Regions from separate parts of the Rhizobium sp. EC-SD404 genome, predicted to be linked through region 2. Evidence: riboswitches for the same ligand, from Rfam matches in the RefSeq annotation. Region 2 holds a riboswitch; the other holds the start of a gene.

Region 1 (3,640 bases), 910 kb from region 2:
GGCTTCGATGACCAGCTTGCCCGACTGGTTGCCGTCGCTCGCCTGCGTCTCGACGCGTCCGGTCGGACCGCGATGGCTGCGGAACTCCTGCCGCATGGTATGCAGTTCGCCGAGCCGGCGGACGTTGCGCTTGCGCCTCGCCGTCACGCCGTAGCGCAACCAGTGCTCCTCGCGTTCGATCGCACGGCCGAGCTTGTGGAGGTTGCGCTCCTCCTCTTCCATCACCTGGTCGCGCCAGTCTTCGAAATGGGCGAAGCCACGGTCGAGCCTCCGGGTCGTGCCGCGATCGAGCCAGACGGTGGCGCGCGAAACCTTTTCCAGGAAGCGTCGGTCGTGCGAGATGGTGATGATCGCGCCGCGGAAACCGGAGAGCTCCGACTCCAACCACTCGATGGTGGGCAGGTCCAGATGGTTGGTCGGCTCATCGAGCAGAAGAAGATCGGGCGACGGCGCCAGAACGCGGGCAAGGGCCGCGCGCCGCGCTTCGCCGCCCGAGAGGCGGGAGGGTTCTTCTTCGCCGGTCAGGCCAAGATGCTCGAGGAGATAGGTTACGCGATGCGGGTCGTCGCCCGGAGCGAGCCCAGCCTCTGCATAGGAGCGCACGTCCGCGAAGTCGCCGAAATCCGGCGCCTGGAAGAGATAGCGGATCGTGGTCGAGGGGTGCCGGAAGACCTCGCCCGATTGCGGTTCGGCAAGACCGGCGGCGATCTTCATCAGGGTCGACTTGCCCGAACCGTTGCGCCCGACAAGGCAAATGCGGTCGCCTGGCTCGACCTGCAGCGCTGCACCGTCAAGCAGCGGTGTCCCGCCGAATGTCAGATGGATGTCGTCGAGCTTCAAGATAGGTGGTGATGCCAAAGGGTTAGGCTCCGGAAAAGTCGTTCGGGCGGGCAAGCAGCAGGGCAGGTCCGCCCGCGTGCCGGATGGTTACCGGCCCTTCCGCCACATTGGATATGGTGCGTGTCGTGCCGAATGTGCAGTCGAAATCGGTGAGAGGATAGCGCGCGCCCTCGATGGTCAGGCTCGCGATATCTGCAAAGGCCAGCAAGGAGAAGAGGCTGCCCTTCGGCAGATCGAAGGTCATCGGGGTACCGGTGAGGGGAAAACCCTCTTCCTCGCCCGATGTCAGCGTGATCTCGAAGCCTCGTTCCGCCAGCTTCACCGCCAGCGCCATGTGGGCAAAGGCGTGGTCCGTGCGCTCGCCGCCCAATGCACCGACGAGAATTATGCGCCGCGCTCCACTGTCGATCGCCGTTTCGATCGCGATCTCTCCATCGGTCGCATTCTTGGCCGGCGGGTATGGCTCGCGTCTGACATCCGGCCAGCTGTCGATCAGGTGAGCGTCGGCAGAATCGAAGTCGCCGACCCAGAGTTCGGGCTTCACGCGGAGTGCTGCTGCATGGCGCATGCCGCTGTCGGCTGCAATCACGCGGGTGCCCTCAACCTGCGATTTCAGGCGTTCCGTCACGGTCACTTCTCCGCTCAGGAGAACGGCGAAATGCGCATTTGCGTCTGTCGGGGTCGGTTCTGCCTGCATCGCCCGCTGCTCTAGCAGCTTTCACGCGCCTTGCCAGTGCCACCGGCCGCGATTACACATGGAGTTGCTCTAACGGGGTGTTGTCCGGAAACGGACGGCTGAGAGGCGCATGCCAACCCGAAGAACCTGATCCGGCTCATACCGGCGGAGGGATTAGACGCGTCAGAAAACGCCTATTCCCCTGAAAGCCATGAACAGAGGAGGCGTTGATGACGCTGAAGACATTCTTTCCCATGCTGCTCGCGGCCAGTTTCCTGGCTCCCATGTCGTCCGAGGCGCAGGAGGCGACGCGATCGCTCACCGTCTACACCTATGACAGTTTCGTTGCCGAATGGGGCCCGGGACCGCTGATCGAAGAGGCCTTCGAGGCGACATGCGACTGCGACCTGATCTGGGTCGGCGCGGCGGACGGCGTGGCGCTCCTCAACCGGTTGCGGCTGGAAGGCGACCGGGCGGAGGCCGGCGTCGTGCTCGGGCTCGACACCAACCTCGTCGCGGAAGCCAAGGAGACGGGCCTCTTTGCTGCCCATGAAATCGACACAAGCGCGATCGACGTCCCCGGCGGCTTCGAGGACGACGTCTTCGTGCCTTACGATTACGGGCATTTCGCCGTAGTCTACGACACCGAGGTGATCGACACGCCGCCGACAAGTTTGAAGGAACTGGTCGAAGGCGACCCGAACCAGAAGATCGTGATCCAGGATCCACGCACATCGACGCCGGGACTTGGCCTTCTGCTCTGGATCAAGTCGGTCTATGGCGATGATGCCGCATCCGCCTGGGCCGACCTCAAGGACCGCGTCCTGACGGTGGCGCCCGGCTGGTCGGAATCCTATGGCCTCTTCACCGATGGCGAAGCGCCGATGGTGCTTTCCTATACGACGTCGCCGGCCTACCACATGGTTTCGGAGGATACCGAGCGCTATCAGGCGGCGGCGTTCTCCGAGGGGCATTACCTGCAGATCGAAGTGGCAGGCGTTCTTGCCTCGGCGCCCGATATCGATCTTGCACGCGAATTCATGAGCTTCATGACTGGCGAAGGTTTCCAGGACGCCATCCCGACCTACAACTGGATGATGCCCGCAGGCCCGATAAGCGAAGAACTGCCCGAGGCTTTCTCGCGCCTGGTTCAACCGGAAGAAAGCCTGCTCTTTTCGCCGGAAGAAGTGGCCGCCAACCGTCGCGCATGGGTCGATGAGTGGCTGTCGGTGATGGCCGAATAACCAGAGAGCCGCCGCGATGCGCGCCTATCGGGCCGATCCTCTGGATATCGCTTTCGGCATCGCGGCGCTTGCCATCATCCTCGGCATCGTCGGGTTAGCCGTCGCCGGGCTGCTTGTGGCGGCAGGCGCCGACGCGTCGCGGTTCACGGCGTTCGATGCCTATACGATGCGTGTCGTTCGCTTCACGCTTTGGCAGGCCGGGCTTTCGACGCTGCTCTCGCTGGCCTTTGCCCTGCCGCTTGCACGGGCGCTGGCGCGGCGCCCGCATTTTGCGGGACGCGCCTGGATCTTGCGGCTCTTTGCCGTGCCGCTCGGCCTGCCGGCCATCGTCGCGGCGCTCGGCATCATCGCCATTTGGGGGCGCCAAGGCGTCGTTAACGACGCGTACCGCTGGCTCGGGGCGGAGCAGCCGATCTCCGTCTACGGTCTACCCGGCATCCTCATCGCCCACGTCTTCTTCAATATGCCGCTCGCAACGAGACTGCTGCTTGCAGCGCTGGAGCGCGCCCCGGCGGAGTATTGGCGCAATGCCGCCCAACTGGGGCTTTCCGCCGGCTCGGTTTTCAGATTGATCGAGTGGCCGGCCATGGCGCGGGTGATCCCGGGCATCGCCGGCCTCGTCTTCATGCTGTGCGCCACGAGCTTTACGCTGGTGCTTCTGCTTGGCGGCGGACCGGGAGCGACGACGATCGAGGTGGCGATCTATCAAGCGCTGCGGTTCGACTTCGACCCACCGCGGGCGGTCACCCTCGCATTGATCCAGATCGCGCTGACCGGCGCCCTTCTCGGCGTGCTGGCGCTTCTGCCCCGGCCAGAGGAAGGGCGCGGCGAAGGTGCCTTGCCGCGAAGGTTCGACGCGAAATCGCCAGGTGCGCTGGCT
Region 2 (3,640 bases):
AAAGCCGCGCGACGGAACTGCTCCAGCCCGCCGGAGTGCGCGCCGCAACATCTTCGCCAAGAAGCCTGACCTCACCGGTTCGCTCCGACGCGATCGAGTGCGGGATGAGGCCGGTCAGCGCATTGAGCAGCGAAGACTTGCCGGATCCGGACGCGCCAAGCAGAAGCCAGCGCTCGCCCGGACGGATGACGAGATCGACCGGCCCGACCGCCGCCGTGTCCGACGCGGCATAGGTGACCGAGACCCCGTCGATGAGAACCGCGGCAGGCTGTTCAGCCATGGACGACCCGCCGGTCGCGATCGATGCCGAGACCGGAAAGCACGCCCGTGCGATAGAGCGCCTGCGTCACCCAATGGCCAAGAAGGCCGCCGAGCAGAGCGCCACTCAGGCATCTGAGAGCGAACATTGCGATCAGCAGGCCGGGTGCGAGCGCGCCATAGTCGAAGCGGATCCACGTGTAGATGAAGGAAGCGACTGCCGCGCCCACGCCTGCCGCCATGAGCACGGGCAAGCGGTAGTTCTTCCATCGCGTGGCCGCGAAGACGGCTTCCGCACCGGCTCCCTGGACCAGGCCGGTGACGATCAGCAGCAGGCCCGCCGGACTCCCGAGCAGCACCTGGACCACCGCCGCGAGAACTTCCGACAGAAGCGCCGCACCCGGCTTGCGGATGATGGACGCGGCGATGATCGAGACGATGAACCAGAAGCCCATGACGACATCCATCGTCACCGGCCCGAAGATCGCCTGCGTGATGAGCCAGACCTGAACCCAGGCCAGGTAAAGGACGCCGAAAACGGCTCCGAGAAAGGCGACGATCAGGATTTCGCGCAGGGTCCAGCTGTTGCTGTGCATGACAGGCCTCTTGAAGGAAATATGAAACGGGAGAATGGGTTAGCGCCGCGCCCTCAGGCGCGCTTGCTCGGACTGTTGGCCGAAACGGTGATGTCGAGCGCCACATGGCCGCGCGCATCGCCGAAACGCAGGAAGGCTTCCGAGAGCGTTGCGAACACCGCGCCGGCATCGCCCCCGAGCTTAGTGCAGAAGTTCTTCGAACGGTCGAACACGCCCGACGATTTCAGGAAATCGATGCACCCATAGATCTCGTCCATGTGGTGCCCTTCGCCGAGCGGATAGAGCGAAAACTGGGCCGCGACATGCTGTCCGGTCACGGGCGCATCGGCCACATGCGCACAGGCTGCCTCGATCCGCTCTGCCAGCGGCAACGCGTTGCCTGCACCCGAGATCGGCGTGCAGATCGGATCGTCCGGCTCACCGGGGCAGCCGCGCGAGACGGTTGCCGAAAACACGCAGTGGACGCCGGATTGCGCCGCACGCACGAAAACGTCGCGCATGGCGGGGAACAAATCCTCCGGCGGACCGACGATCAGCGTCGACACGTCATCGGTTTCGATGCGAAACCGGTCCCGATAAGGATCGAGTGCCTGAACCGCATCGAGGATGATCCGCACGAAATCGTCGGACATCGGATAAAGGGAAATCTGTGCACCGGAAAACATGTCGTCGCCTCGCTCCGCTGGCATTAACCAGATCAGCTAAAGGGTCCGGAGGCTTCATGCGCCTCGCATCTCAGCCCCGGCAATACGGAGCACCCCTGTCGAATGAGCGAAAGCTATCGTGCTCTTCTGGTCGGTGCAAGACCCATTTGTTTTGCGAAGAAATTTCCGGCTGCCGTCAGGCGACCTGCCGTTCGTGGGGTGCAAAAGGGCTTAAGCCAAGCCATTGCTGCATGGCGTTTGCGATGGTCGGATCACCATCGACGGCGAGCCTCCCCGCGTCGATCTCGCCGCGGATCTGGGCAAGTCCCATCCAGACCGCCGTCATGCTGCGCAGATCTCCGGTCACCAACAGGTCGAGATCGAAGCCCGGATCGAAATTGCAGAGATCGACTTGGCCGCGATCGACGACCAGCCACCAGCTCTGGCGATTTGTCGGTAGTTCGGGATACAGAAATTGAATCGTACACCGGCGCGGCGGAAGCGGCTTTGGATTGAGGTGCCGGCGCATGTCCCACATCAGCAGCGACGGATCGAGGTTCTTGAGCGAAAGCCGGGACTCCACCCAGCGCTGACCCCACATGCCCAAGCCCATCACCAAGGGTTCCAGGTCACGGCCCGAGCGCGTGAGTTGATACTCGACGACAGTTCCGTCGTTGCGTCGAACGGCTTCGATAACGCCGGCTTGCTCCAGTTCCTTCAACCGTTTCGAGAGAAGCGCTGGCGACATGCGCGGTACCCCGCGCCGGAGATCGTTGAAGCGCGTTGTCCCGCAAATCAGCTCGCGCACGATCAGCACTGTCCATCGTGAACAGAGGATTTCGGCTGCCATCGCAACCGGGCAGAATTGTCCGTAACCGGCATGCTCCGTCATGGGCTGGCCCTCGCCATAGCCCCGTCGCCCAGCGCGGATCATACCGCGTTCACGAGACCTGCGATACGAAAAGCCCAGTACAGTTCCTGAACTGGATTTCGAGCTCGTGCAGGCCGACCATCACGCCACGATCAACGCAATCGAGGGAGAATGATCATGGCACTGGCTGTTCAGGACACCGAAGCATCACGCTTTCGAAGCGCAGGCAGGGATCCGCTGGAAATCGCCAAGACACTGATTCCGGAGCTGAAGAAGCGCGCCGAAGACTCTGACGAACAGGATGCATTCGTCGCGGAGAATGTTGCTCTTCTCAAAGAAGTCGGTCTTGTCGAGGCCGGCGTGCCGGCCGAGTTCGGCGGAGGTGGAGCAAATGTCGAGCAGTTGGCTGAGATGCTGCGCGCGCTCGCCCATGGCTGCAGCTCGACGGCACTCGCTTTCTCTATGCACACGCATCAAGTGGCGGTTCCCTCCTGGCGGTGGCGCCATCAACAGGTCGCGGCCGTGGAACCGCTTCTGCGCCGCGTGGCAAGCGAACACATCATCCTGCTTTCAAGCGGCGGGTCGGACTGGATCGGCGGATCCGGGACGGCAGAGCGCGTCGAAGGCGGCTATCGCATCAAGGCGCGCAAGGTCTTCACCTCCGCAGCGCCCGCAGGCGATATCCTGATGTCGGGAGCGCTCGTCGACGAGGGCGATGGAACGTCGTCGGTGATCCATTTCGGCATCCCGATGAAGGCGGCCGAGGTCAAGATCGAGCCGACTTGGCGCGCGCTCGGCATGCGGGGTACGGGGTCGCATGATGTCGTGGTTGACGGGCTTTTCGTGGCCGATGCCGCGATAGCCTTCAAGCGCCCGGCGGGTCGGTGGCATCCGGTGTTCCAGATCATCGCGACCGTCGCATTTCCCTTGATCTACGCTGTCTATCTCGGTGTCGCGGAGCGGGCGCGTGACATCGCCATCGATATCGCCTCCCGTAAACCGACGACGTCCCACGCGCTCGATCTTGCAGGTAGGATGGAGACGAGCCTCAAGGCCGCACAATTGGCGCACCGCTTCATGGTCGAAACCGCGATGCGCGGCGAAGCCTCGGCCGAGACGGTCAACGCTGTGATGATGGGGCGCACGCTGGTGGCGGACAAAGCGATCGAGGCGGTCGAGCTGGCGCTGGAGCTTGCCGGCGGAACGGGCTTTTACCGCAGAGCGGGGCTGGAACGGTGCTTCCGTGACATTCAGGGGGCCCGTTTCCATCC

What was found. A riboswitch is a leader RNA that binds a small molecule or an ion and turns the genes downstream of it on or off. The one in region 2 is predicted to bind thiamine pyrophosphate.
Region 1: another riboswitch for thiamine pyrophosphate. It lies ahead of thiB (thiamine ABC transporter substrate binding subunit); the one in region 2 lies ahead of GC125_RS08020 (YkoF family thiamine/hydroxymethylpyrimidine-binding protein).

Annotation. Positions count from the first base shown of each region.
Region 1 is NZ_LR701459.1:573,857-577,496, forward strand. Features, by position in the region: gene GC125_RS03765 (ABC-F family ATP-binding cassette domain-containing protein) at 1-858, opposite strand, end outside; gene GC125_RS03770 (thiamine diphosphokinase) at 863-1,537, opposite strand; TPP riboswitch at 1,601-1,707, shown strand; gene thiB (thiamine ABC transporter substrate binding subunit) at 1,747-2,760, shown strand; gene thiP (thiamine/thiamine pyrophosphate ABC transporter permease) at 2,777-3,640, shown strand, end outside.
Region 2 is NZ_LR701459.1:1,485,889-1,489,528, reverse strand. Features, by position in the region: gene GC125_RS08030 (ABC transporter ATP-binding protein) at 1-280, opposite strand, end outside; gene GC125_RS08025 (ECF transporter S component) at 273-854, opposite strand; gene GC125_RS08020 (YkoF family thiamine/hydroxymethylpyrimidine-binding protein) at 908-1,519, opposite strand; TPP riboswitch at 1,512-1,626, opposite strand; gene GC125_RS08015 (winged helix-turn-helix transcriptional regulator) at 1,695-2,390, opposite strand; gene GC125_RS08010 (acyl-CoA dehydrogenase family protein) at 2,547-3,640, shown strand, end outside.